3 regions of the Kocuria sp. CCUG 69068 genome follow, and region 1 is predicted to be linked to each of the others. Evidence: riboswitches for the same ligand, from Rfam matches in the RefSeq annotation. Region 1 holds a riboswitch; each other region holds the start of a gene.
The links. A riboswitch is a leader RNA that binds a small molecule or an ion and turns the genes downstream of it on or off. The one in region 1 is predicted to bind cyclic di-AMP.
Positions count from the first base shown of each region.

Region 1 (7,719 bases):
GCGGAGCTGGCCCGCACCCGGCTGGGCGCCGCCGGCTTCGCCGCGCCGCTCGTGGCGGAGGTCGAGCGGCTCGTCCTGCTCACCCTCGGGCACCGGGTCCCCGAGGGGGACGCCGCCGGACGGGTGCTCCTGGACGCCGACCTCTCCGTGCTCGGCGCGGACCCGGACGGGTACGCCGCCTACGCGGCGGGCGTGCGGAAGGAGTACGCGCACGTGCCCGGACCGGAGTTCGCCCGGGCCCGGCTGGAGGTGCTGGAGGACCTCCGGGGCCGGTATCCGCTGTTCCGGACCGCCGCGGCGCAGGACCGGTGGGGTCCGGCGGCGGCCCGCAACCTCGACGAGGAGATCGGCCGGCTGCGCGCGGCCGCCGAGGTGTCCCCGGACGCTCCCCCGGCGGACGCCGAGGTGCTGACCATCACCGCCGTGTGCCTGCGGGACGACGACGGGGCGCTGCTGACGGTGCGCAAGCGGGGCACGGAGCGCTTCATGCTGGTGGGCGGCAAGCTCGACCCGGGCGAGTCCCCGGCGGCCGCCGCCGTGCGGGAGACCGCGGAGGAGGTCGGGCTGCGGCTGGACGCCGCCCAGCTGCGCCCGCTCGGGGTGTTCGTGGCGCCGGCCGCGAACGAGGCGGGCACGTGGGTGCGGTGCACCGTGTTCACGGCACCTCTCACGGGGCGGCCGGTGCCGCTCGCGGAGATCGAGGAGCTGCGCTGGCAGCCCGTCGACGAGGACTCCCCCGGCGCGCTGCCCGCGGACCTGGCCCCGCTGCTGCGGGAGCACGTCATTCCGGCGCTGCGCCGCGCTCCCGGCGGTCCTCGGTCACGGCCGCAGCGTGCCGCCTCCGGTGGAGCAGGATCCCGGTGATCAGGCCGAGCACGATCCCGATGCCCCCGAACACCGAGAGCCACATCGCGGCGTGCCCCACGAACGCGGCGACGACGAAGCCGGCCACGATGCCTGGCACGGCGCCGCCGATCATGCCGTAGGCCATGTAGGCGTACTCGCGGTCCAGGCTCGTGCGGGCGTTGCGGCTGTAGTCGGTGGACATGGGGCCAGTCTATCGGCCGCCGCCGGGGCGCCGGGGTGGCCGGCGCGGTGGGCGCCGGGATGACAGCGGGTGCGCGGTTCCCGTCTGGCCGACCAGGAACCGCGCACCCGAAGCGGTGCTCTCGCGTGCGGTCAGCGCACGCGGACGTAGACGGGGCCGGAGCCCACGTTGACGCTGTCGATGACGGTCGTGCCGCCGTTCCAGCCGCCGTGGACGGCCTTGCCGCCACCGATGTAGACGCCGATGTGGGCCGCACCCATGCCGCCGTCGGCGTAGTAGACGAGGTCGCCCGGCTGCGCCTGGCCGGCGGAGACCTGCGTGCCGAGGCTCAGGTAGGAGGCCGGCCAGCCGTGGTGGTTGATGCCGGCGGCGCGCAGCGCGTTGGTGACGAGCGCGGTGCAGTCCTGGCCCACGCCGAGCTGGCCCATGGCGGCGGAGGAGATGGTCGCGCCCTTGCCGGAGGCCGAGCTCTGCGGGGTGACGGTGCGCTGGGCGGCCGGAGCGGCCTGCACGGCCGGCTTCGGGGCGGGCGCGGCGGCGGGCTTCGGGGCCGGAGCGGCCACGGCGGGAGCCGCGACGACCGGGGTCTCGACCTTCTGCCGCTCGGCCTTCTTCTCGACCTTCTTCTCGGACTTCCGGTCGGACTCGACCTTCTGCACGTGGGCGACGGGCTCGAGGGACACGGCGGGCGCCGCGGCGGGGGTGGCCGCGGCCACGGCGGACAGCGGGGCGTCGGCGGAGGCGTCCTGGGCCGGAGCGGCCTGCACGGAGACGGTGGTGGCGAGGGCCAGCCCGGAGAAGGCGGCCACGGCGGCCACGGTGCGGGCCTTGCCGGAGAAGAGCGAGCCGATGCCGTTCGAGGAGGTCAGATCACGGGTCATGAGGAGTTCAGACGACTTTCTTTCGGAGCCGGGCCTGCCGGAGGGCGCGGGTGACAGCACGGATCGCCCCGGGCAGTGCGCGGGGTGGGCCGGTGTCCGGCAGGGGTGCGTTCCGGGATCGGGAACGACGGCCGGCGAGCGGAGGAGGGGGCGCCGTCCGGTCGGACAGCAGGCACCGCCGGGAACCGGGAGAGCGGTTCTCGGCGTGCGGGGTGGGGGGGTGATCGGGTGCCGCCCGCGACGAGCGGGGTCGTCGCGGGCGGCGGACCGGATCAGAAGGTGTAGTAGCCGTCCAGCTGCATGGCGTTGACGGAGTGGACCTGGGTGCCCTGGGTCGGGTTGAGGGCGGAGATCATCTTGCCGCCGCCGATGTAGATGCCCACGTGGGCGCCGCCGTTCTGCGAGACGAGGTCACCGGGCTGCGGGTTGGCGGTGGGGGTGCCCGCCGCGAACTGGGACCAGGTGGTCCGGGGCAGGTCGATGCCGTTCTGGGCGAAGACCCACTGGGTGAAGCCGGAGCAGTCCCAGGCGCCGTAGGCGGTGCCGCCGTAGACGTAGCCCGCACCCTGCGCGGACATCGCGGTGCCCACGACGCCGCCGGCGGCCGGGGCGATCTCGGTGGTGGCGGTGGACTGCGGGGTGACGCTCGAGGTGGCGGCGGTCTGCTGCGGGGCCGGGGCCGGGGCCTCGTAGGCGGGAGCGGCGGGCTGCGCGGCGACCGGGGCCTGGTAGGTGTACGAGGAGTACTCGGCCAGCGAGGCGGAGGCCGGGGCCGAGTAGGCCGCGCCGGTCTCGACGGGAGCCTGGGCGAAGGCCTGGGCCGGGGCGACGGAGCCGATCATCGCGGCGCCGGCAGCGGCGGCGATGGTGGTGTTGCGCACGACGTGCGAGGTGGTCTCGGCACGGTGGCGGGCAGCGTTCAGCGTGAAAAGCGACATGGTTGAGTTCCTCCCTTTGCCTACGAGGTGAGCTGTCGGATTCGGGTGGGAGACACCCGGCCGCAGAACGCACGCGCTCTGACGACTTAACCCCAAGGACCCGGATCACCGGGACCGAAAGTGGTTCCCCCGCTTCTGCCAAGCAGTTTCTGTGTAGAGGCCACGGGCACCGGCAGAATTCGGCGATGTGCTCCGAGGGCGCCGATCCGACCAGTGATCGGCACGCGTTGAACAGTACATGACAGATTACGGAAGTGTCACGTTTTGATCACGACAGATAACAGCCGGACAACGCTGCGGGTCTCAATGAGTAGCTATTGAGAGGAAAGGTCGAATCAATTCGCACCTGTGACGAGCTGTGCAGTGTCTTCGAGCGCCCTGGGAATCCGCCTGTCACCAGGGAAGCCGCGCCTCCGGGGTCCGGCTCGGGCCGGACTGGCCGAAAGTGGCTTGTGAACGTCCCCACACCCGGGAAGAACCGTTCGCCGCCCCGCTCCGGGAGACGGCGGCGCCTCAGGGAGCGAGGACGCGGATGGCCGCGGCGGTGCGCAGGTCGATCTCCGCGGACCGCCCCGTGGCCGCCACCTCGATGCGCACGATCTGACCGTCCACCCGGGCCGTGACCTCCGCCCCGGTGAGCACTCCCACGTCGCTCAGCACGCCCAGGAGGTCCGCGTCCGCCTGGACCACCTCCGGCAGCAGCGCCACGGTGTGCGACCCGTCCGGGTCGTGGCGGGCGGCGTCGAGCAGGGAGGGGTGCGCCGCTGCGGGGCTCTCTTCGACCCCGAGGGCGGCCAGACCGGGGATCGGCGTGCCGTACGGCGAGTACCGGGGGCTGTGCAGCAGGTCCACGAGCCGCCGCTCGACCTGCTCGCTCATCACGTGCTCCCACCGGCACGCCTCGTCGTGCACCTGGGCGAGGTCCAAGCCGATGACGTCGGCGAGCAGCCGCTCCGCCAGCCGGTGCTTGCGCATCACCTGCACCGCACGCTCACGGCCGGCAGGGGTGAGCAGCAGCGACCGGTCCTGGCCCACCGTCAGCAGCCCGTCCCGCTCCATCCTGGACACCGTCTGCGAGACCGTGGGCCCGGAGTGGTCGAGGCGCTCGACGATCCGCGCCCGCATCGGCGTGATCCCCTCCTCCTCGAGCTCGAGGACGGTCCGCAGGTACATCTCCGTGGTGTCGATCAGGTCGCTCATGCCTCAGTCATCCTTCGTCCGGCCGTCCCGGCCCGGGGATCCCGCCCGGTCCGGTCTTCCCGCACGAGCTTAGTGCGCGAGCCCTCCGGCCGCCCGGAGGGAGGAGGCGCCCGCGGGGCCCGCCGTCCGCGGGTGGGGCAGAATGGGCCGAGTCGCGAACGGCGCGAGCGGCCTCCGCGGCGGCCGTGCCCGTCGCGCACCACCCGCCGCACGTCACCCACGAGGGAGCGCCCGTTGCCCGCACACGTCACCATCCCCCAGCACCTGCTGCCCGCCGACGGCCGCTTCGGCGCCGGCCCCTCCAAGATCCGTCCGGCACAGGTCGAGGCCGTGTCGCGCGCCGGGGCCGGCCTGCTCGGCACCTCCCACCGCCAGGCGCCGGTGCAGGAGCTCGTGGGCTCGGTGCGGGAGGGCCTCGCGCAGTTCCTCGGCCTGCCCTCCGGCCACGAGGTGCTCCTGGGCCTGGGCGGGGCCACCGCGTTCTGGGACGCCGCCGCGTTCGGGCTGGTCGAGCGGAGGGCCCAGCACCTGGTGTTCGGGGAGTTCGGCGCGAAGTTCGCCCAGGCCACCGACGGCGCACCGTTCCTGGAGCCCTCCTCGATCGTGGAGTCCGCCCCCGGCACCCGCCCGGACGCCCGGGCGGAGGAGGGCGTGGACGTCTACGCGTGGCCCCAGAACGAGACCTCCACCGGTGTCGCCGCGCCCGTGCACCGGCCCTCCGGGATCGCGGACGACGCGCTGGTGCTGGTGGACGCGACCTCGGCCGCCGGGGGGATGGCCGCGGAGGTGGCCGCGGCGGACGTCTACTACTTCTCCCCGCAGAAGAACTTCGGCTCGGACGGCGGACTGTGGCTGGGCGCGTTCTCCCCCGCGGCGATCGAGCGGATCGAGCGGATCGGCGCCTCCGGGCGGTGGATCCCCGACTTCCTGCAGCTGACCACGGCGCTGGAGAACTCCCGGAAGAACCAGACCTACAACACCCCGGCCCTGGCCACGCTGGTGATGCTCGACGAGCAGGTCCGCTGGCTCAACGACCAGGGCGGCATGACCTGGGCCGCGGCCCGCACAAAGGCCTCCTCGGACCTGGTCTACGGGTGGGCCGAGGCCTCGTCCTTCGCGTCCCCGTTCGTGGCCCGCCCCGAGGACCGCTCCACCGTGATCACCACCGTGGACTTCGACGCCGCCGTGGACGCGGCCGCCGTCGCGGCGGTCCTGCGCGCCCACGGCGTGGTCGACGTCGAGCCCTACCGCAAGCTGGGGCGCAACCAGCTGCGGATCGCCACGTTCGTCTCCATCGAGCCCGACGACGTCGCCCGGCTGCTGGCCTGCGTGGACCACGTCGTCGAGCAGCTCCGCGGAGGAGCCGGGCGCTAGCCGGAGTTCTCGGGCGCGGAGCGCTCCGCGCGCAGCCGCAGCCAGACGACGAAGCCCACCAGGGCCCCGCCGAGTCCCGCCGCCACGGCGACCCCCATGCCCCAGCGCGCCCCGAGGGCGTCGGTGATCCAGCCGACGACCGGCGCCCCGATCGGGGTGCCGCCCATGAAGATGGCCATGTAGAGGCTCATGACGCGTCCGCGCATCACCGGCGAGGTGGTGGACTGCACGTACGCGTTGGCGGTGGTCATGATGGTCAGGGAGGACAGCCCGCAGGGGACCAGCCACAGCGCGAACAGCGGCAGGGTGGGCGCCGTCGCCGCGCCCAGGCAGCTGAGGGCGAAGACGGCGCTGCCCCCGTAGACGTAGCGCAGCCGGGCGCTGCGGCGCCGGGCCGAGAGCAGGGCCCCGGCCACCGTGCCGACCGCGAGCACCGAGTTGAGCAGCCCGAAGGTCTCCGAGCCCCGGCCGAACTCGGGTCCGGCCATGGCGGCCAGGAAGACCGCGAAGTTCAGCCCGAAGGTGCCGATGAGGAAGATGGTGACCAGCACCGCCACGATGTCGGGGCGGCCGGCCACATAGGCCAGCCCCTCCCGGATCTGGCCCCGCCCCCGGCCGGAGCGCGGCATCCCGCGCAGCTCGTCGGCGCGGATCGCCAGGACGGCGGCGAGCATCGCGCCGAAGGTCAGCGTGTTGAGGAGGAACACCCAGCCCGAGCCGATGGCGGCCACGAGCACGCCGGCCACGGCGGGCCCGATCATCCGTGCGGCGTTGAACGAGGTCGCGTTCAGGGCCACGGCGTTGGAGAGGTATGCGTCGTCGACCATCTCCGAGACGAAGGTCTGGCGCACGGGGGCGTCGAGGGTGGAGACGACGCCCAGGGCGAGGGCGAAGCCGTAGACGTGCCACAGGGTGGCCGCGTCGGCCAGGACCAGCGCCCCCAGGCCGGCCGCCAGCACCGCCATGGCCGTCTGGGTCCACAGCAGCAGGCGCCGCCGGTCGAGCCGGTCCGCGAGCACGCCGGCCCAGGGCGCGAGGAAGAGCTGGGGCAGGAACTGCAGGGCCGTCACCACGCCCATGGCGGTGGCGTCGTGGTCCGAGAGCTCGTCGAAGACCAGCCACGACTGGGCCGTGCGCTGCATCCACGTGCCGATGTTGGACACGAGCGCGCCCAGGAACCACAGCCGGTAGTTGCGGAACCGGAAGGACCGGAACATCCCGCGCGCGGGCTCCGGGGCCTCGTCCGTCCTCGCGGTCCCCGGCGGGACGGTCAGAGCTCCTCGCCCTCCTGCGGCGGGACCGGCGTGTCCTCGGCCCGGTCACCGGACGCCGGCTCGCCGTCGGGGGCGCCGCCGGAGCCCTCGGGCCCGCCGGCCGCCGCGGTCTCCCCGGCCTCGTCCTCGGCCCGGTCCTGCTCCTCCTGGGCCTTCTCCTCGGCGCTGACGCGGGCGGACCACGGGACCCACTCGGGCGCCAGCAGGGCATCCTCCCCCGGCAGCAGGCCGACCTCGCAGACCGTCACCGCCTTGCTGCGCGGGGCGCGGGCCAGGCTCGCGAACCAGTTCCAGCCCCGGTACCCGGGCAGGGTGCACTCGAAGTGGTGGACGACCAGCCGGTCCTCCTCCACCGTCACCCGGTGACCGCCGCCGATCTGCGAGGGCTCCGCGATCTGCTCCACCCCGGCGCGAGCCGTGGCGACGTCGGCCACGAGCAGGGGGTCCTGCTTCGGGGCCCGGCGACGGCGGGGCGCCGCCGCCACCGGTGCCGCCTGCTCGGGCGCCGGCGGCACGGCCTCGGCGGGCGCGTCCTGGACGGTCTCCTCGGTCACTGCTGGTCTCCCTCGGGTGGGTGCCGGCGGGGGCCGGCGGGTGGTTGCTCGGGATCGGTGGACGGCAACGGCGCGGCGGCCTCAGACGTCCAGGTTGTCGGCCACCGTGCGCAGGATGGCGGCGATCTTCTTCCCGTGCGCGGAGTCCGGGTAGCGGCCCCGGTGCAGCCCGTTGGACATCTCGTCCAGGAGCTTGATGAGGTCCTCGGTGATGACCGCCATCTCGTCGGCGGGCTTGCGGACGTTCTTCGCGACCGACGGGGTCCGGTCGAGGATCCGGACGGAGAGCGCCTGCGCGCCGCGCCGACCCTGGGCCACCCCGAAGTCCATCCGCGTGCCCGGCTTCACCGTGGTGGCACCGGAGGGCAGCGCCGAGGAGGGCAGGAACACTTCCTGGCCGTCGTCGGCCGCCAGGAAGCCGAAGCCCTTCTTCGCATCGAACCACTTGAC
Region 1 is NZ_PDDL01000130.1:660-8,378, reverse strand. Features, by position in the region: partial or broken gene CRM73_RS20005 (NUDIX domain-containing protein) at 1-864, shown strand, start outside; gene CRM73_RS16925 (hypothetical protein) at 782-1,048, opposite strand; gene CRM73_RS16920 (NlpC/P60 family protein) at 1,180-1,929, opposite strand; gene CRM73_RS16915 (C40 family peptidase) at 2,202-2,867, opposite strand; cyclic di-AMP (ydaO/yuaA leader) riboswitch at 2,873-3,062, opposite strand; gene CRM73_RS16910 (metal-dependent transcriptional regulator) at 3,381-4,067, opposite strand; gene serC (phosphoserine transaminase) at 4,302-5,441, shown strand; gene CRM73_RS16900 (MFS transporter) at 5,438-6,658, opposite strand; gene CRM73_RS16895 (DUF3027 domain-containing protein) at 6,712-7,269, opposite strand; gene CRM73_RS16890 (cold shock domain-containing protein) at 7,351-7,719, opposite strand, start outside.

Region 2 (10,183 bases), on a different contig from region 1:
GTTGGGTCCGGGCTCAGTCTTCGCATCGAGCGGAGGTGAGCACGAGCCCACGCCCGGCGCCGGCGGTCCGGGCCAGGGCCAGCTCCAGTGGGCCCTGGCCGTAGGCGCGCTGCCAGGCCACCGCGAACACCGCCGCCCCGCCTGCGTGGATGAGGAACCACAGGAGGGGCACCTCGTAGTGCACCATGGCGGCCAGGGCCAGCAGGTGGGCGGTGTAGAGGGTCAGGGTCATGGAGCCCGCAGCACTGAGCGGCAGCAACCAGGCGCCGGCCTTCCGCCCGATGAGCAGGAACGCCCCCAGCACGGCCGCACCGGAGCCGAGGCCATAGAGGATCGCGATCGGGGTGTTGGTGTGCGGACCGGGGATTAGCAGCCACCACCACGACGTGTCGGGCAGGACGGGGTCGGGGCCCCAGATGATGATCTCGTCGATCTGCTCCTGGCTCAGTCCCGGGGTGGAGCTCATCAGCTGGTCAAAGCCGCCGGCCTGCATGATCAGCACCCAGTAGACCAACCACGCGGCCAGAGCCAGGACCAGGCCCGCCCCGAGCAGCCGGACCTGGACGTGCAGGGACCGCAGGTTGAGCCGGCCGATGGCTACGCCGGCAAGCAGGTAGGTCAGGTATGGGGCCGCAGGGTAGGTACCGGTGAACAACAGTTGGGAGAGCACCGTGCCAGGGTCGGTGAGCACCCCGGTGATGGTGGGATTGTAGACCTCCATCGCGGGCAGCACGCCGCGCAGGGTCTGCATCAGCACCGGGGCGGTCACCGCGGTCACTCCGGCGAGGATGAACAGGGTCCGTGCGGGTAGGTGCAGGAAGGGGATGGCCAGCAGGAAGAACATCCCGTAGTAGGTCAAGATGTTGTAGGCGGGCGGGTCCTCCGGCATGACCTGGTTCACGAGCAGGCCCAGCACAGTGATCAGCACGGCCCGGATGAGCAGCCCCACCCGGTCGGCGGTCATCGTCCGGCCCCGGTGGGCTGTGCGTCCGCCGGTGGAGAACGCCAGCCCGACCCCGGCCAGCAGCGCGAACAGGGCCGCGGCCCGGCCGGCGAACAGCTGCCACTGCAAGGTGACCTCGTAGGTCTCGGGGTCCCAGGCCGGCAAGATGTGGATGGAGAACATCCCGACCAGAGCCAGACCCCGGGCGGCATCGACGCCCACCAGCCGGGATTTTTTCACCAGCGGGAGACCTGAGTCCCCAGTTGGCCCCCGCGTCCCCGAGGTCGGGTGGTGGATGCTGACCATGCTGGTGGGCTCCTTCTCTCGGATGTACCGGCGGGCCCCCGCCCACCGGTCCGGGCACTCCAGGCCCCTCCACCCCCATTTGACCAGGGCGGACTGTCCCGGGCTTATCCTTTCCCTGTGCCCTGGCTGTGTCCGCTGCCGCGTCTCCGGGCGCGCCATGCGGGCCTGCGAACGGTCGTCTCCAGGTCCGCCACCATCAGCACCACGGATGTGCACCAGGCCGAGAACTGGCCGAGATGGTCGGCGCCCGGGTCTTCCACACCCTGGACGGCCTCTCCTGGTCCCATAGGACCCTGCAGGCCACCGGCAGGCCACGCACCTGGGAACGGTTGGGGGCGGCGGGTCGTGTCGGCGTCCCTGGCCGTCCCAGCCGGCTTCCGGTGACGTCAGCCGGTCCACATAGGGGTTAGCGGTCCTCGGTGCGCTGCTGCAACTGATCCAGGTAGGCGTTGTAAGCATCCAAATCCGGGGTGCCTCTGACGGCGGCCTCGGCCTCTTCGCGGGCGGCGTTGCGCGCATCCTCGCGGTGCCACTGGCTCATGATGAACAGCAGAATCAGCACGGACGGCAATTCACCGTAGGACCAGGCCAACGAGCCGGCCAGGACCTGGTCGGCCATCGGGTCAAGGTTCCAGCTGCCTGGCGGGGTGGCGAAAAACTCCACGACGGGTAGCGGAGCCATCATGACGATGACGCCGAAGAAGGCGTGCAACGGCATCTCGGGGACGATGTCGGCCAAGCGACTGCCGTAGGTTTGTTTGGCCGGCAACGGGTCGGCCGACAGCAACGGGATCGTGAACAGGATCCCGGAGGCCAAGAACAGCAGTTCCAGCCCGATGTGGCCGTACCAGGTGGGCAGCAACCGGTCGTCAAGTCCGCTGAGATACACCCCGTAGAAACTGACCAGGAACAACGGAACCAAGAAGGCAGGATGGATGGCGAGCCTGCCCCACCTCGAACGCAACCCCCACAGGGCCAGGCGCAGCACCACGGCGCCGGGCCCGCGATGGGGTGCAGCCCGCAGCAGCAAAGTGCCCGGGCTGCCCAGGACCAGCAGCGCGGGAACGAACATCATCAAAGTCAGCTGCTGGAACATGAACACGGAGAACATGCGCAACCCGTAGCCTTCAATTCCCGCGCCCATGATGACCGCTGTGACCGCGCACCCGGCGAAGAAGCACAGGGTCCGCCACACCGGCCACCGCCGGCGTGCCCTCCACAGCCGGGCCGCTCCGACCAAATACAACACAGCCAGCACCAGCGCGATGGCCGGGATGAGTGGAATTGGTTGCAACGTGGGGGCCAGGAAGTTCTCCAAGCTCGGCGGCTCGGACGGGACCCAGACCGGCCCGGCCATGTTGCGGTCAACCATGGTCACGGAAAGCATCGACTGCCATGAGGACATTTTTGCATGCCACAGAACGGTCCCGAGGTCCGGATCGGGCCCTGAGCCCAGGACCGGTCCAGGAGGGACGGGCCTGCCACGCCGGCCTCTCCCCGGACCTGCCCGCGATATTGGGGATCGGGGCCGAAGAGCCCCGGTGGATTCCGGTCCCCGGCGCACAGCTGGGCCGAGCATGGGAACCGGTTCACGTCTGGGCCCGTCAGCTTTTGCGCGGACCCGGCCACGGGTGCTGATCCTGGCGTGCGAACGGAGATCATGATGGGTTGCGGCGCTTCTCCAACAGGTCCTCCATGTACTTGATCTCCGAGGTCTGGCTGGTGGCGATCGATTGCGCCAGAGAGGTCACCACGGGGTTGTCAGTGTGCTCCAGGATGGCTTGGGCCATGGCTGCTCCGGCTTGGTGGTGGGGGATCATCAACTCGAGGTAGAGCCGTTCGGCCTCCTGGCCTTGGGCGTCCTCCAGCTCGGCCAGCTGCTCGGCGGTGGCCATGCCCGGCATTCGCGCGTCCGGACCAGGGCTCGTGGAGTCCATGCCGGGCATGGATGTGTGGTTCTGGTCGCCGTCGTCCATCCAGGCCATGGCCGGTTGGGATGAGGCCTGGGGCAATCCCCACACGGAGAGCCAGCCGTACATCTGCCCGGCCTGTTGTTGCTGGGTGCGGGAGATGTCGTATGCCAACCGGCGGATCTCCGGGTCTTCCGTACGGTCACGGACCAAGGAACTCATTTCCACCGCCTGCAGGTGATGGGTTTGCATGTCGCGGGCGAACCCGGCTTCCGGGCTGCCCTCCGCCGGGGTGGACGACGTCGGAGCGCTCAGCTGCCCCACCGCCCAGCCGGCCGCCACCAACAGCACGGCCGCCAGCACCAGCAGGACCCACCGTCCCCGGTGCCCTGCCGAGCTCCTGGAGGCGGCGCCGGTGGTGCTGGTGCTCATGCGACCCGGCTGGGGGCATCGATGCCGCCGGTGCAGGATGCCCCGGGCTCCGGGGCGTCGGGGGACTGCCAGTACTTGGTCACGAACTGCTCCAGGCGCTCATCTTCCGGGGAGTCCAGGGCGACCTGAGCCCCCCACGCCGAGATCATGATGGGGGCGCCCAGGTCCTCGTAGGGGGAGAGCACCACGTAGGTGTCCGGGACGGCCTGGCGTAACTCAGCCACCTGGTCCTCGGACAGGGCGGAGGGGTCGTAGGCGGCCCACACGGCCCCGTGCTCCAAGGCGTGCACGGCGTTCTCCTCGGGCACCGGCTCGGTGTAGACCCCGCAGTTGAGCCAGTCACTGGCGTGGTCCCCGCCCACCGGGGGGGACTGCTCGTAGTCCACCGCGGTCTCCACGTGGGAGTTGCCGAGGCCCTCGTAGGTCTGCAGCCCGGCGATCTCGATGTCCTCCCGCGCCTGGGGCGGGGGATCGTTGATCACCGCCACCGTCACCAGGGCCCCGACCGCCGCGACAGCCGTCACCGCGCCCGCGCCCGCCAGGAGCCGCCGCCTGCGGGTGGCCCGGGCATCGGCCGCCCAGTGCTGATCCAGCAGCGCAGCACGTTGCTGCCGCGCCCGCTCCGGGTCCGTACCGCCAGCCATGCGTCCTCCTTGAAAGGCCCAAAAAGGGTCTTGCTCCTCATGAACGGGCAGGACAGTAGCTCACTGCGCTGAGCCTTTCCTGCAAGGCCTTCTTCGGAAGATCGTCCACCATCCACTCCTGGACATGTCGGCGAGTGTGCATCCTCGAGCGCAGGAGAGGCGCGTCCTCGGTGGCTAACGGCGACGACGCAGAAGATCCAGGCCTGGGGCGGGATGTGAGGACCGGGTGCGCACTCCTTGCTGGTCGTTCAAAGAGGACGCACCCGGAGTATGTGATGCCTGAACCGGCTCAGCGTAGGCAAACCTGGACCGGCCCGGAGCCGACGTTGACGCTGTCGAGGACCGCCTGGTGGCCGTTCCGGCCGCCGTGCACGGCCTCGCCGCCGCCGGGATGGACCCCGATGTGGGCGCCCCCGGGGAGCAGTCGACGAGGACATCGGTCTGGGTCTGGACGGTGGAGACGCGGGCGCCGGACTCAAGTGGTCGGCCGGTTAGCCGCGGAAACTGGTTCAGGCCGCGCCCAGCGCATCACTCACCGCCCCAGTGCAGGCCTGATCCCGGACGGTGTCACCGAAACGACCGATGTCCGACGGGGGTGCTTTCGGAGAGGAGCACTCCCGCAGCAGGTGAAGGGCGCAGCAGGTGCGCGTGAGGTAGAGGCGGTCCGGCCCCGGGTGAGAGCGGTCCGGGGATCTGCTGCGGTGACCATGTGGGGCACCGCAGCAGCGAGTCCGGCTCAGCGGTAGGTGTAGTACCCGTCGACGGGCATGGCGTTGACGGAGTGGACGAAGGTGCCCTGGGTCGGGTTCAACGCAGAGACCATCTTGCCGCCACCGATGTAGATGCCGATGTGGTTGCCACCGTTCTGGGACACCAGGTCACCGGGCTGCGGGGTGGCGGTCGGGGTGGCCGCGGCGATCTGCTGGGAGCTGGTGCGGGGGATGTCGATGCCGTTCTGGGCGTAGACCCAGCCGGTGAATCCGGAGCAGTCCCAGGCCCCGAAGGAGGTCCCGCCCCAGACGTAGCCGGTGCCCACACCCTGCATGGCCGTGCCCACGATGCCGCCGGCGGCCGGGGCGAGTTCGGTGGTGGCGGTGGACTGCGGGCTCACGCTCGAGGTGGCGGCGCTCTGCTGCGGGGCCGGGGCCTGGTCGGCGGGGGCGGCGGGCTGCGCGGCGACCGGGGCCTGGTAGGTGTAGGAGGCCAGATCGGCCATCGCCGAGGCCGGAGCCGCATAGGAGGACCCGGAGGCGGCGGGGATCTCGGCGTAGGCCTGGGCCGGAGCGATGGAGCCCACCAGTGCTGCGCCGGCGGCGGCGACGACGGTGGTGGTGCGCACGGCGCGCGAGGAGGTCTCGGCGCGGTGGCGGGCAGTGTTCTGCGTGAAAAGCGACATGGGTGGATTCCTCCCTTTGCCTACGAGGTGAGCTGTCGGATGCGGGTGGGAGACACCCGGCCGCAGAACGCACGCGCTCTGCACGGCTTAACCCCAAGGCCCCGGTACACCGGGACCGGTAATGGTTCCCCCGCTTCTGCCAAGCGATTTCTCTTCAGGAACCCCGGGCACCGGCAGAACTCGGCGATGTGCCACGGGGGCGCCAAGAAGATCAGCTCTCGGCACGCGGAGGACGATACAGGGCCCACCCCCTAATGTCACGTTTTGGTCACGGCCGCTGATCGGGTGGTCGCCTTGGTTGCCGAGGGTGCTCAGCACCGTGTTCCCGACCCAGCGGAGCTTCGTTTCGAGCGGGAACGTCAGGGTGTTCACCGTTAGCGGGGGCGTGGCCGGGGAGAGTCCCTGGTGGGCCCGAAGATGCACACCCTCGGCACGCCTGCGGCGGCCTGTCAGCACTGGGAGACCGCCGGTGGCTGCGGTGGGCGGTTTACGCGCGTAGGGTAAGAAAAGCGATCGAGGCTCTCGGGCGGTGGCTTCGGAGAATATCGGGAGGATAAATTCAGCGCGCACTCATATCTGCCGTAATCCGCCATCCGCCATCCGAACGAAGCACATTTCTTCATCGAATCTTCATGCCTTCAGCGTGTAGAGGAAGAACGGGCACGCTCAAGGGCAGGACAGGAATCGATGTGTTCGCCGGCAGGTGATTCGACTGCATGGCCTTAGGGGCACGCCCGGGGGTCAGTGTTCAGACGGCATCGACACGGCCGCCTCCAAGACGTTGATTCCGTTTGCGGCAACGGGAAATCCGGAGGATGCTTCGTCTGCTGCTTCCTCGATACTGCCGGTATATCCGGGCAGGACCAGGGCGCACCCCAGGACGAGGGCGGTGCTGGTGCGCTTCACAGGGGGCCTCCAACCGGCGGGGCGAGCGGGCAACGGCATCGGCCGCTCGAGACGCCAACAAGATATCCGCCTCGCCGTGGCGACGCCTGCCATGCCCTTGCGAAATGACCGCCTCCTACCCGAGGGGGTGGTCGTTGCGGTCCATCTGCCAGTCGGCCAGGTCCACGGAGACCGCCGCGGCGGCGCCGGCCCACAGAGAGAAGTCGAGCCATTTCCCGCTGAGCTGGAACCGGTCGTCGCTCACGGTCGGTCCTGCCCGGCGGGCCCGCCTTGGCCGAGCGGGACGGTGTCCTTCCAGAAGCCCTGGGCGCGGAGGAACCTCTCGAGGTTCTCGCGGTGGTCGGGGCACGCCAGCCAGCTCTTGCGGTGGTGTGGGGTGTGGATGCGCGGGTTGTTCCAGCGGATCCGCCACGCAGCGTCCGCGCCGCAGCCCTTGCGGGAGCACTGCAAGTTGTCGGGTCCGGCCGGTGGTGCCGCGGATCCGTGCGGGGACAGCGATCTGAGCCGGTCGGTCTCCACGGCGGTCGTGCTCCTCAGGGTACTCGGGCAGGCTCACCGGACAGCCCCGCGTCAGGCTCAGGCCGCGCCGCGGCGCCGGGAGGTGTCGTCCTCGACAGTAGCGGAGGAAGCCGGGTTCCCGCTGGGAGCAACCGTGCTCCCAGGGCCTGATGTCGCGGTCTGCGGGGCTCTCGTTGCGGTGTCTTTCCGTCGTCGCCGTGACCGGTGATGGACTCACCCGCCAACACGGGGTGAAGTGACCCCCCGTCATCAGGACACCCACGGCAGTGTGGCCCCTGCTCAGCGTAGGATTCCCGCTTTGACTTCGAAGTCGTTTGTATAGTTTTCCTCAAGATGGCGTGAAGATTCCCCATAACTTGCCCTCTGGTAGCTGTACGGGCTGTTCTTCCGGACCGGTGAGGGCATAGTTTGCGAGTGAGAACACCCCGTTCTCATCACCCCGTGCACGGGCGTTAGGGTGCCCCAGTCTTTGCTCCCCTTAGGCTGGGGCACCCGTCGATAATGTGGAGAAGCGACGTAGCCCGGACCGAAGAATCCGACGGATCCGAGACTGGCTCGCGGGCCCTCAATTGGCAATCCGAGGGCAAGACCCCCGACCCCTCTCCGGTGAGCATCATCATCCCGGTGCTCTCGCTGGTCATCATGCCGGTGCTGGTCGCGGTCAAGAAGAAGGCCGGCACGGCCCTGGGGGACGACCTGATCCTGGCTGGTGCCGCCGAGACCGGGATTTGCGCGCTGCTGTCCGTCTCCACTCTGACTGGGCTGATCCTCTTCCCGCTGACCGGCGCGGCGTGGGTAGACCCGGTGGCCGGGCTTATCCTCTTCGCCTTCGCCCTCCCCGAGGGCAAGGAGTCCGGGGCGAGCTTGTCGAGAGCGACGACGAGGACGAGGACGAGGACTGATCGACATCCCGTTCCACCACGCTGGTCACGATCACCACGCAACGCTGAGGGGCCTTGTGTCTGGCAGGGCCCTCAGCTGTCCCCGGCGGGGTTGCGCATCCAGGACACAACACCCACTGCCTTACATGTGGTGGATTAGCGGTTGGGCTTCGCCGAGGCCCTGTGGAGCAGGCGAGCAGGGCAAGGGGTACTGCACCTGGGTGGGAGAGACGTGGATACGTCTACCACGATGGGTTTGATGGTTTTCACCGTCATGCTCCTCCAGCGCTGTCAGCACTGGCTCGACGAGACCGCCCAACGCGACCTCACAGCGCCTTGACGCCAATAGAGCATCCACTCTGCAGGGCGCAACCTCGCTGGATGCACGGAGGCATATCAATGCAAATAGGTACATATTGGGGGACGGCGCAACCCGGAAGTGGGGGCACACCGGGAGGCCCGTCGTTGCTAACGTGAATGTTGGCGGGTATTCGGGGGAATACGGGCTGGTGTCCCCGAATGCTGCGCCCACGGGATCGTGTCCCATGCGCCAATCAGGATCTGGGAGTCCCACGGCGGTGGGCGAACGTGCCGACCAACAATCGATGAGGCAGCAACTGCCGAGCCAGTGGGGGAACACATGCTTAAGTACCAGACTCAGACGGACAAGCGGGGCGAGATCGAGATCCCGGTCAGCGGCATCCGGGTGACACCGATGGACACCAATGAGCTGCACCGGTGGATTGCGGCCACCTGGGAGGAGCGGCGCAAGACCGTGATTCTCGGCCACAATCTGCACAGTCTCTACACGTGGGAGGTCAACCCGACGTTCCGCGCTTTCTACGACAAGGCCGACGTGGTGCTGACGGATGGCTTTCCCATCCTGAAAATGGCCAAGTGGTGCTCCGGGCGGCCGCTCAGCGCCAGGCGCCACCGTATCGGCACCATGGATTGGTTGCCCGGCCTGATCCGGAGCACCCCCGTGCGGCGCGTGGCCGTCATTGGCGCGAGCCCCGAAAGCAACGCCGCCACGGTTGCTCTCCTCCGTGCGGGGGACCCCGAGCGCACGGTCGAGGGCTGGCCCGGCGAAGGGTGGAACCTCGCACTCGAGGACCGCATCGTCGGAACCCTCCAGGAGTTCCGGCCGGACTTCGTCATCGTGGGCCTGGGGATGCCGCTGCAGGAGGAGTTCCTGAGCCGGCACTGGGAGGAGTTGCCCACGGCGATCTATGCGGCCGTCGGCGGGGTGATCGACCAGTACTCCGGGATCCAGAAATCGGCTCCGCGCTGGCTCGGGCCCCTGGGCCTGGAATGGGCCTACCGGCTGGCCACCCAGCCGCGGCGGCTGGGCCACCGGTACCTCGTCGAACCGTGGATCCTCGCCTATCTCCTGGCGGCCAAGGCTGTCCGGCAGGGCACCAGAGGGGCGGACGCCAGTTCCTGAGCCGGCCGTGAGCGGTGAGCGGAGACTGTCCGTCCCGGCCCACCGTCTCGTGTCGGAGTGCATCAACAACGCTGCGGGTCAGTGCAATTCGTCCGCGGACCGGAGCGGGACCCGGCTCCCGCTCCGGTCCGCGGCCGACGCCTCCAGGGCGTCCAGCATCGCGTCCTCCTCGTCCTCACAGGTGGGGCGGGAGCGCCGGCGCTGCGGCCGGGGGCGCATGAGCGACCTGAGGTGGGCGGGCATGTCGTCGGCCATCTCGAGCTGGCGGACGACGAGCTCCTCGTCGCCCTCGCCGATGTAGTTGCCGTCCTCGTCGTAGAACCGTGCGAGCCGGCGCTCCATCTCCTGGGCGAACTGGCGGTCCCAGGCGTCGTTGCGGGCCTGCTGGCGGGCGGCGTAGCCCCAGGCCACGAAGAACAGCGCCGCGAACGCGTACCACTGCAACGAGTAGGACAGGTGCGGCCCGGAGTCGGTCTCCGGCTCCGGAGCCGGCGCGGGGGCCGCCGCGGGGGCCGGGTCCTCGGCGAAGACCTCGCCGTAGGCCGCCGTCCCGTTCGGCCGGTCCCAGCGCTCGCGCAGCTCCTCGAGGTCGATCGAGGCGATCTGGCCCGCGGGGGCGCCGCGGCTGACGGCCGGCTCCCCGGGCTGGAGCCGGGCGGTGACCGTGACCCGGCCGGCGGGCGGGGTCGGCACCTCGTCCGGCATCCCGTTGGCCGCCTCGCCCGTGGGGATCCAGCCGCGGTCGAGGACCACGACGTCCCCGTCCTGCGTGCGGAACGGGACGAGGACCTCGTAGCCGACG
Region 2 is NZ_PDDL01000016.1:11,927-22,109, reverse strand. Features, by position in the region: gene CRM73_RS05165 (heparan-alpha-glucosaminide N-acetyltransferase domain-containing protein) at 14-1,183, opposite strand; gene CRM73_RS05160 (cytochrome c oxidase assembly protein) at 1,656-2,621, opposite strand; gene CRM73_RS05155 (DUF305 domain-containing protein) at 2,908-3,591, opposite strand; gene CRM73_RS05150 (DUF3105 domain-containing protein) at 3,588-4,235, opposite strand; gene CRM73_RS05145 (C40 family peptidase) at 4,972-5,631, opposite strand; cyclic di-AMP (ydaO/yuaA leader) riboswitch at 5,637-5,827, opposite strand; gene CRM73_RS05140 (hypothetical protein) at 6,373-6,537, opposite strand; gene CRM73_RS19720 (hypothetical protein) at 6,653-6,781, opposite strand; gene CRM73_RS05135 (hypothetical protein) at 6,778-7,056, opposite strand; gene CRM73_RS05130 (hypothetical protein) at 7,663-8,097, shown strand; gene CRM73_RS05125 (WecB/TagA/CpsF family glycosyltransferase) at 8,578-9,381, shown strand; gene CRM73_RS05120 (SURF1 family protein) at 9,460-10,183, opposite strand, start outside.
Region 2: linked by a shared signal. The riboswitch ahead of CRM73_RS05145 (C40 family peptidase) and the one ahead of CRM73_RS16915 (C40 family peptidase) in region 1 are both predicted to bind cyclic di-AMP.

Region 3 (10,183 bases), on a different contig from region 1:
TTTCGCCCAGCAGGTGATCGACGCCCAGGGCCCGGAGATCGAGCGCATGAACGCCATGCTCGAGGCCTGGGGCCAGGAGCCCATGATGGAGTCCGGCGGCATGGAGGGCATGGACCACGGCTCCGGGGCGGGGATGAGCGGGATGATGAGCGAGGAGGACATGCAGGCCCTGGAGGACGCCCAGGGCACCGAGGCCTCCCGGCTGTACCTGGAGCAGATGACCGCCCACCACGAGGGCGCGGTCGAGATGGCCCGCGACCAGGTCGAGCAGGGGCAGAACCCGCAGGCCGTGGCCCTGGCCCAGGACGTCATCGAGGCCCAGGAGGCCGAGATCACCGAGATGGAGGGCCTGCTCCAGGGCCTGCCCAGCGGCTCCTGAGACTCCGCAGGTCGTCCGGGGCCGCTACAGGGCGGCCCCGGAACAGCGCCAACTACCACGGAAGGAACCCGTCATGATGTGGGGTGACGGCATGGGGTGGATGTGGCTGTTCTGGCTCCTGCTCATCGGGGGCACGGTGGTGCTGGTCTTCGTGCTGGTGAAGGCGTTCACCAGCGGCTCGGGCGGCGGCACCTGGCAGGGCGGCACCGCGCCGCCGACGACGGGTGCAGGCCCGCGCCGGTCCCGGGAGATCCTCCAGGAGCGCTACGCCCGCGGAGAGATCAACACCGAGGAGTACCGGGAACGCCTACGGACCCTGGAAGAAGGCGACCGGTGAGCCCGCTGAGCCGCCGCCAGCAGCTGTCCCTGGATGCGGCGGAGGAAGACCGGGCCGCATGATGTCCTTCACGATCGACGGGTAAGGGTACGACGCCGAGCGCACCGACCAGCGGGTCCGGGTGGGCACCGTGGAGGTGTGGACCCTGACCAACTCCAGCCCCCTGGACCACCCGGTGCACCTGCACGTGTGACCCCTGCAGGTCGTGGCCGAGGAGGGCCGCGACGTCTCCGCACCGCGGTGGCGGGACGTGGTCAACATCCCGGCCTTCGGGGGGGGGTCACCGTCCGGGTGGCCTTCGACGACTTCGGCGGCCGCCCCGTCTTCCGCTGCCACACCCTCGACCACGAAGACCTCGGCATGATGGGCACCCTCGAGGTCCGCTGAGCGGCGGTGGGCCCGACCCACCGACCTTGTCCGACAACCCCACCGCCGAGAAACGATCGCACCCCGGCAGGAAGGACGTGCAGCTCCCCATGAACGACAGCACGCAGACGCAGCAGAAGCTCTCCCTGACCGGATCCGTCGCCCTGGGCACGGGGGTGATGATCGGTGCGGGCATCTTCGCCCTCGTGGGGCAGGTCGCGGAGCTGGCCGGGGGCTGGGTGCCCTGGGCGTTCCTCGCCGGCGCCGTGGTCGTGGCGTTCAGCTCCTACTCCTACATCCGCTACTCGGCCACCAACCCGTCCTCCGGCGGGATCGCGATGCTACTCAAGGCCGCCTACGGCCCCGGGGTTCTCGCCGGGTCCTTCTCCCTGTTCATGTACGTGTCGATGATCCTGGCCGAGTCCCTGCTGGGCCGCACCTTCGCCTCCTACCTGCTGCGCCCCTTCGGCCTGCAGGACTCCGCGGTGTGGGTGCCGGTGCTGGCGGTGGTGGCCATCGCGGCCGCCGCCCTGGTCAACCTGGTGGGCAACCGGTGGGTGGAGCGCTCCGCCACGGTGACCGCGGCAATCAAGATCGTCGGGATCGCCGTGCTGGCGGTCGCGGGCATCCTCGCGGCAGGGGTGTCCTCCCTGGGCAGGCTGTTCACCGCCGCCGACCGCACCCCACCGGAGGCGGGCTGGCTGGGCTTCCTGGCCGGGACCACCCTGTGCATCCTGGCGTACAAGGGCTTCACCACGATCACCAACCAGGGCGCGGACCTGCAGCAGCCGCAGCGCAACATCGGCCGCTCCATCATGATCTCCATCGCCCTATGCACCGTGCTCTACCTGCTGATCACCGTCGCGGTCACCGGCAGCCTGACCGTGCCGCAGATCGTGGCGGCCCGGGACTACGCCCTGGCCGAGGCGGCCGAGCCGATGTTCGGCGCCTGGGGTGTGACGCTGACCGTGGTGATCGCCGTCGTCGCGACGCTGTCGGGACTGGTCGCGAGCCTGTTCTCGGTCTCGAAGCTCTACGACATGCTCCGCGACATGGGCCAGGCCCCCGGGCTGCCGGGGCAGGAGGGTCACCAATCCCTCTACATCACGGCCGGGCTGGCGATGCTGATGGCCGCGTTCTTCGACCTGTCCCAGATCGCCTCCCTCGGCGCCATCCTGTACCTGGCCATGGACATCGCCATCCACCTCGGCATCCTGCGCCACCTCAAGGACGATGTCGGGGCCAAGCCCTGGATCCCCGGGATCGCGATCCTGCTCGACGCCGCGGTGCTCGTGCCGTTCGTGCTGCTGAAGGCCCAGTCGGACCCGTTCACCCTGGTGGTCACCGCCGTGGTGGCCCTGATCATCGTCGTCGCACAGTGGGTCGTCGTCCGCCGGCGCGACGGGGCGAACAGCACCGGGCAGCAGCCCCACACTCACCCCTGAAGCCGGTCGCGCGACCGGCTCACGGTGAGGGGCCCGTCGGTGGACGGGCCCCTCACCATGAGCGTGCTCGTTCAGTTCTGGCCGGCCAGCCAGGTGCGGAAGTCCGCGATCTGCGCCTGTTGCGCGGTGATCCCAGCGCTGGAGGCCACCCGCAGCTGAGCATGATCAGCGCGGGACTGCAGCTCGAGGAACTCGACGATCCCGCCGTTGTGGTGCGGGATCATCTTCTGCACGAAAGCGACGTCGAAGTCCTCGCCAGCCTCAACAGCGGCCAGTTCTTCGACCATCATCCGGGTCTCCTCCTCCAGGATCTTCATCTCCTCCTGTGCTTCCTCCGGGGCCTGAGCCTTGGCCTCTTCCGGGGTCAACCCGTACCACTCCTCCAACCAGGTGGTGAACTGGTCGATCTGGTGCTGCTGGCTGGCGATGATGTTCTCCGCGTGGGTGCGGATGTCCGGGCTGGTCCCGCGCTCGAGCTCCAGCTGGGCCATCTCGATCGCGGCCTGGTGGTGGCCAATGATCTCGGCCAGGAAAGTGACCTCCAGCTGCTCGCCCTCCAAACCGGCCAGGGTCTCACCGAATTCGTAGGCGGTCGGGGAGGTGGGATCGGGGCCGAGCATGTCCTCCGGGGCCTGATCCTGGGCGTGGGACGAGACCGGGGTGGTCACCTGTCCGTGGGCGAACACTGGGGCGCTGGCCCCGCCCCACAGGGCCGTGGCGACGACAACGGTGGAGGCGGCGGCCGCCGTGCGACGGCCAGGGAACTGGATGGAACGCATGATGATGTCTCTCTTCCGCAATGAAGGAGCTCGACCCCGAGGTGCCGGCTCGGTCATCAGCCCCGTACCCTGCGCGTGAACAAACCGCGCGGGCAGAGCTGTACTGAACAAGGGGCGGGGGGAAGAGGGAACCCGCATCCGGGCACGCCCGATCAGCCCATCAGGCTCCTCTTTCACCGACGGAGGCCGGTCATCGGCGTCCGTGGGTCAGCGCGAGTCTGGGCTCAGCCCAGGGAGGCGACCAGTGCCGCACAGGCGGCCTCGCAGCGACGGCAGGCCTCAGCACAGATCCGGCAGTGCTCGTGCATGTCCGCGTGCTGCTCGCACTCATCAGCACACGCCTTGCACGCCATCTGGCAGACCCGGATCGCGTCCAAGGTGATGTTCGCGTCGTAGCCGGTGTGCCGGGAGAGCACCCGCCCGGTGGCCTCGCACAGGTCCGCGCAGTCGAGATTGGTGCGGATGCACTTGGTCAGCTCGGCGACCATGTCCTCGGACAGGCAGGCATCGGCACAAGCGGTGCAGGTCTGGGCGCACTCGAAGCAGGCCTCGATACAGGCCGCCAGCTTGCCCTGGTCCACTCCCCCGAGGTCCTTCGGGTAGGTCTCCAGCATCGCGCTCACGTGATGGGTCATGGCTTGCTCCTTCGTCGGTTCGGTCGAGGAGACGAACCGGCCGGAGCCAGCCCGCCATGTCATCGACAGTAAACTGCCGATTCTGTGTGACGCGACCCGAAAGCTTGAAGATTTGATGAAGATCAACGCCTCAAGAATCCGCGATCCCGCCTCACTACCTGGCCTCTACATCGGTGCAGCGGGCTGAATATGGAGATTTCATGAAGAAACCCTGCCCTAAGGCCTCGGAAGGGCACTTCCGAAGCCCTCCCAAACTGTGAGCCACCTTGAAAATCCTCCCCAACAATCTTGGTGCTGGCCCGGCCCGCGCTGAAGACTGCGCATGGTTGCAGAGCCCTGTCGCTGTCGGCTGCGTCCAGCGAAACGCGCGCCACCATGCCATGTGTCCTAGTCAGAGCGCTTTGAAAGACCGGTGTGAGCTACGCGACGGGTCCTGCTGCGTGACGGTTTCACTTCCTCGGGGCGTATTTTTCCGAGGCCGGAATCACAGCTTCCCGCTCCCGACTGAGGAGAGAATCCAGGCCGTGACCTAAACGTGACACTTTCGTTATGGATGGGCTACTGTCCACTGCGTGCCGATGACTGATCCGGTCGGCGCCCTCGTGCACATCGCCGAATTCTGCCGGTGCTCGAGGTTCCTGAAGAGATATCGCTTGGCAGAAGCGGGGGAACCATTTTCGGTCCCGGTGATCCGGGGCCTTGGGGTTAAGCCGGCAGAGCGCGTGCGCTCTGCCGGCCGGGTGTCTCCCACCCGCATCCGACAGCTCACCTCGTAGGCAAAGGGAGGAACTAACCCATGACTGTTTTCAAGCGCCACGCTGCCCGCCACCGTGCCGAGACCACCTCTCACGCCGTGCGCAACACCACGATCGCTGCCACCGCCGGTGCGGTGCTCATCGGCTCCATCGCCCCGGCCCAGGCCTACGCCGAGGTCCCCGCAGAGACCGCCCCCGCCTACGCGACCCCCGCGTCCGCACTGACGACTTACACCTCGGCGGCCTCCCAGCCCGCGGCCGCCCCGCAGACCGTCTCCACCGCCTCTTCCCAGGCCCCGGCCGCGCCCGAGCAGGCTACATCGGCCGTGGCGGTGTCCACCCAATCGGCGGACATCACCGAAATTACCGGCGCCTCCGGGATCGTGGGCACAGCGATGCAGGGAGCCGGCACCGGTTACGTCTGGGGCGGCACGGACTTCGGCGCCTGGGACTGCTCCGGCTTCACCCAGTGGGTCTACGCCCAGCAGGGCATCGACCTCCCCCGCACTAGCCAGCAGCAGTGGGCGGCCGGCACCCTGACCACCGACCCGCAGCCTGGCGACCTCGTCGTCCAGAACGGCGGGGCCCACATCGGGATCTACCTTGGTGGCGGCAAGATGATCTCCGCGCTGAATCCCACCCAGGGCACCTTCGTGCACAGCGTGAATGCCATGCCGACGGTCGGCTACGTCACCTTCCGCTGAGCCAACCCTCCGTCCGCCACGAATGCCGCTCGTGGCGGGCGGCGGGTGTGCCCCCCACCTGATCAGCATCCAGGATCGGTCGGTCAGAACCGGAGATGCCTGCACCCATCCACCGCCGGGGAACACCCCGATCTGGCCGCCTGATGGGCCCGCTCTTGAAGGTTCAGTGAAGATCTACCGCCCAGCCCTCCCAGCCCGGCGAAGCCAGCTGCGGCGGGGCTACCGTGGATGGATCGGTCCGCCTCGACCCGAGGCTGAACAGAGCAAACACCACGATGTGCAGGTCCAGTACGGGCTGCTGCGAAAGAGAGATTCGTCATGACGTCGACGTTCAAGCACCTGGCCGCCGGGACGGCCCTGGCGCTGGCCCTCAGCGGTGCCGGGGCGACCGCGGCGGTCGCGTCCCCGACGCACCAGCCTGCCTCCGCCTCCGCACAGACGGGCGCTGAGCGGCACATGAACCACGACCGCCACTTCGCCGTGATGATGGTCCCCCACCACCAAGGTGCCACCGACATGGCCGAGCTGGCCCTGCAGAAGTCCGAGCGTCCCGAAATCCGTGACCTGGCGGAGAAGATCATCGAGGCCCAGACCGAGGAGATCCAGCAACTGGAAGCAGCGGCCCAGCGGCTGGCCGCCGAGAACACCCCGGGACACCACCACCATGGACACGGCCACCACCACGGCCACGGGCACCACGTCCACGGCCATGGCCATGGCGGCCATGGCCGGAGCATGAATGCCGACATGCAGGGCGCCATGATGGGCGAGATGGACGGCATGGACGGCATGGACGGCATGAGCCTCGAAGAGCTGGCGAAACGGTCCGGGGATGAGTTCGACAAGGCCTTCCTCGAAGAGATGATCGCCCACCACCAGATGGCTCTCGAGATGGCCGAGATGGAGCTGCAGATGGGCACCGACCCCGAGTTGCGAGCCATGGCGGAGAAGATGATCGAGGACCAGCAGGCGGAGATCGAGCTCATGCAGGGCTGGTTGGAGGAGTGGTTCGCGGCCTGATCCAGGACCACGAGCTGGGCCGTCATCGACTGGAACGGGCCGACACCGGGATGTCATGGTCCCCGTCGACCCGTTCCAGCCAGTCCAGTCCAGTGCGGTGATCCCCGACGCGGCACCCGATGGGCGCGCACCCTTCGCGCAGTCAGCAGCACCCCGAACGGTCACCGACCAACCGTAGGTTTGGCAGCACCGCGCCCTCTTGCCTCAGGACACGGCCCCCCTCCCCCTCGCCTGGGGTCCTGTTCCTCCAGCGCGCGCACCGTCACCGAGATGGCCGAGACCACCGGAGTCCCCTCGCCCGGTGGTGGTGGCCGGATCCCGGCCGTGTTGCGTCTGTCCGGGCTCGTGGAGGGGCGACACGCGATCTTCTCAGTGTCCGATATCCCTCTCATCGGCCCGGTGCAGGGGATCGTTAGCCACAGCGACCACCGGTTCACCGGTGAGCCCGGCCACGACGAGTCCACCCCCCTGTTTCGTTTCCGAGGCCTCAGACACGGTCGCCCTGGGACGCTGGGGCTCGCAGCACAGTGTTCATGTCACAGCGATCAGTACCGGGAGGACAGATGACGGATCCGCTCACCGGACGTGTGCTGGTGGTCGACGACGAGGTCGACCTCGCGCAGCTGATCGCGGACTATCTGCGCAAGGCCGGGCTGGAGGTCGTGATGCGCCACGACGGCACGGAGGCGGTGGCCGCGGTACGGAACTTCGCCCCGGACGTGCTGGTGCTCGACCTCGGGCTGCCGGGGATCGACGGGATCGAGGTGTGCCGTCAGGTGCGGACCTTCTCGGACTGCCACGTCCTGATGCTCACCGCCCGGGATGATGAGGTCGACAAGATCGTGGGCCTGTCGATGGGAGCCGACGACTACGTGACCAAGCCGTTCAGCCCGCGCGAACTCGTGGCCCGGGTGCAGGCCATGCTGCGCCGGGTGCGCACCCAGTCCGCACCCGTCCCGGAGCCGGCGGGCCAGGACCAGGGGCTGGTGATCGGGGACCTGGTGGTGGACGGGGACTCCCGCCAGGTGCACCTGGGCGGGGAACCGGTGGCGTTGACGAGGATCGAGTTCGACCTGCTCCTGTGCCTGGCTGCCCGCCCCCAACTGGTGCTCTCGCGCCGGCAGCTGGTGGAGATGGTCTGGGACACGCACTGGACCGGGGACGAGCACCTGGTGGATGTGCACATCGGACGGATCCGCAAGAAGCTCGGCGACGTAGCCACCAGGCCGACATTCATCCACACGATCCGCGGGATCGGCTACCGGATGGGCACCGGGCGATGAGCGCCGCCGTCTCCGACCGGACCCGGGCCTGGTCTTTGTCCTGGAGCCCATTGACGGTGCGATTGATGCTAGCCCAGACCGCAGTGCTGGCCATCGGGCTGATCATCGTGGTGATCACCGCGGTGCTGGTCGGGCCGAACATGTTCTATCACGAGCTCATCGAGGCCGGCCACGCCGATGAGGCCACCGGACTGGTGCACCTGGAGGACGCCTTCCGCTCGGTGAGCCTCACCGCCCTGACCATCGGGGGGCTCCCGGCGCTCTACATCGCCGGGATGCTCACCTTCTACCTCTACCGCACGATCGGGCGGTCCCTGGTCTCCTTCAGCACCGCCGCCCAGGAGGTGGCTGCCGGCAACTACGACGTGCGTGTCACCTCCACCAGCCTGGGCGCGGAGTTCGACTCCCTGGCTGGGTCTTTCAACGACATGGCGGCCAGGCTCGACGCCGTGGACACCACCCGGCGCCAGATGCTGGCCGATCTGGCTCATGAGATGCGCACCCCCCTGGCCAGTCTCAAAGGACATCTAGAGGGCATCGAGGACGGAGTGGTCGAGTGGGATGCACGAACCACGGGCATCTTGTACGCCCAGATCGCCCGGCTGGAGCGACTGGCCCGCGACATCCGCCAGCTCACCGCCGCCGAGGAAGGCATGACCCATCTGCAGCTGACCCTCCAGGACCCGGGCCGGCTGGCAGCCCAGGCGGCCGCGGCCGTCCAACAGGACGCCGCCGCTCAGAACATCTCGGTGACCTCCATCAGCACCGGCATGGAGGTCACACCGGTGCTGGTCGATCAGGAGCGGATGGGACAAGTGTTGGGCAACTTGCTGGAGAACGCCTTACGCCACACCCCATCCGGCGGGGCCGTCACCGTGCGCACCGACCACACCCCGGAGGCGGTCACTGTCACCGTCACCGACACCGGGGAAGGCATCGGCTCCGAGCACCTCCCGCACGTGTTCGAGCGCTTCTACCGCGCCAACACCGGCCGGGAGGCCCACCGCGTGGGCTCAGGCCTGGGACTGGCCATCAGCAAATCCCTGGTCGAGGCCCAAGGCGGGACCCTGGAGGCCACCAGCGGCGGCCCCGGACGCGGGACCAGCTTCCGGATCCACCTGCCCCGCCACACGCCCCCGGACTGACCCCAGCGTCACCAGACCGTTCCGTGACGGCGGCGGGCCGTGCCCGCCGCAGAGAGCACGTCTGCTGCGGCGGGCACGGCCCGTCATGTCGTGGCTACCGGTACAGCCTATCCGTGGCTGTCCTGGGCCGGCCTGCCCAGCACCAGCTGGCGGGTGCCTTTCACGCTGGTGCTGACCACCTTCTCCAGCGGTCCCTGCCCCAGGCTCCGGTGCCAGGCCACCGCGAACAGCGCCGCCACCGCCAGGTGGACCATGAACCACAGGTAGGGCAGCTCGTAGTGGGCCTCGAAGGACAGTGCCACCAAGTGGACGGTGTAGAGGGTCAAGGTCATCACGCCCATCGCCGACAGCGGTAACAACCATGCCCCGATCTTCGGGCCGATCAGCAGGAAGACGCCCAGCACCGCCAGGCTCACCCCAAGGCTGGCCGCGATCGCCAGCGGGGTGTTGGTGTGCGGGGTGGCGATCGCCAACCACCACACAGTCTCCGTGGGCAACGAGTCTGGCCCCCAGACCAGTACATCCTCCAGCTCGTGCTCGCCCATTGAGGAGGCATCCAGCAGCCGCTGGTAACCACCCAAGGCATAGAGCAGGACATAGGAAGTGGTCTGGGCGAAGATCGCCAGCCCCACGCCCACCACCACCAGTCGAGCTTGAACCTCCGTCTTGCGCAGATTCAACCGCCCCAGCCCCAGTCCGACCAGGAGATAGGTCATGTACGGCAGGGCCGGATAGGTCCCGGTCAGCAACAGCTGGGAGGCCGTGGCACCGGGCTGCGTGAGCAGATCCGTGAACGTGGGGTTGTAGGAGACGAATTCGGGCAACGCATTTTGGAGTCCCTGCATCAGCATCGGGGACACCACCCCGAAAAGCACTGCGGAGATGAACAGGGCCTTCGGGCCTGCATGCAGGAACGGAATCGCCAGCAGGAAGAACACCCCGTAGTAGATCAGGATGTTGTAAGCGGGCGGGTCCTCCGACATCAGCGTCCCGATCCACAACCCCACGATCGCGATCAGCACCGCGCGCACCACCAGGCCGATCCGGTCAGCGGTCATCGTCCTACCCTCGTGCGGGTGCCGCCCCCCGGAGGTCAGTGCCAGCCCCACCCCTGCCAGCAGGGCGAACAGGGCCGCTGAGTCCCCCGAGAACAGCCGCCACGACCAGCTCGCTTCCCCGGTCTCCTCGTTCCAAGCCGGTAGCAGATGAATGGCCATCAGCCCGATCAGCGCCAGCCCCCTGGCCGCATCGATCCCCACCAACCGGCGGGTGGGCCTTACCACCGCGTCTCCAAGACCCGCCGGCAAATGCCCTCCCATCCTCGATCCAGTACTC
Region 3 is NZ_PDDL01000081.1:4,671-14,853, reverse strand. Features, by position in the region: gene CRM73_RS14065 (DUF305 domain-containing protein) at 1-379, shown strand, start outside; gene CRM73_RS14060 (SHOCT domain-containing protein) at 453-716, shown strand; gene CRM73_RS19990 (multicopper oxidase domain-containing protein) at 838-909, shown strand; gene CRM73_RS19985 (hypothetical protein) at 1,008-1,103, shown strand; gene CRM73_RS14050 (APC family permease) at 1,193-2,527, shown strand; gene CRM73_RS14045 (DUF305 domain-containing protein) at 2,599-3,306, opposite strand; gene CRM73_RS14040 (four-helix bundle copper-binding protein) at 3,531-3,941, opposite strand; gene CRM73_RS14035 (hypothetical protein) at 3,940-4,128, shown strand; cyclic di-AMP (ydaO/yuaA leader) riboswitch at 4,542-4,732, shown strand; gene CRM73_RS14030 (C40 family peptidase) at 4,738-5,400, shown strand; gene CRM73_RS14025 (DUF305 domain-containing protein) at 5,719-6,420, shown strand; gene CRM73_RS14020 (response regulator transcription factor) at 6,984-7,703, shown strand; gene CRM73_RS14015 (cell wall metabolism sensor histidine kinase WalK) at 7,769-8,848, shown strand; gene CRM73_RS14010 (heparan-alpha-glucosaminide N-acetyltransferase domain-containing protein) at 8,956-10,107, opposite strand.
Region 3: linked by a shared signal. The riboswitch ahead of CRM73_RS14030 (C40 family peptidase) and the one ahead of CRM73_RS16915 (C40 family peptidase) in region 1 are both predicted to bind cyclic di-AMP.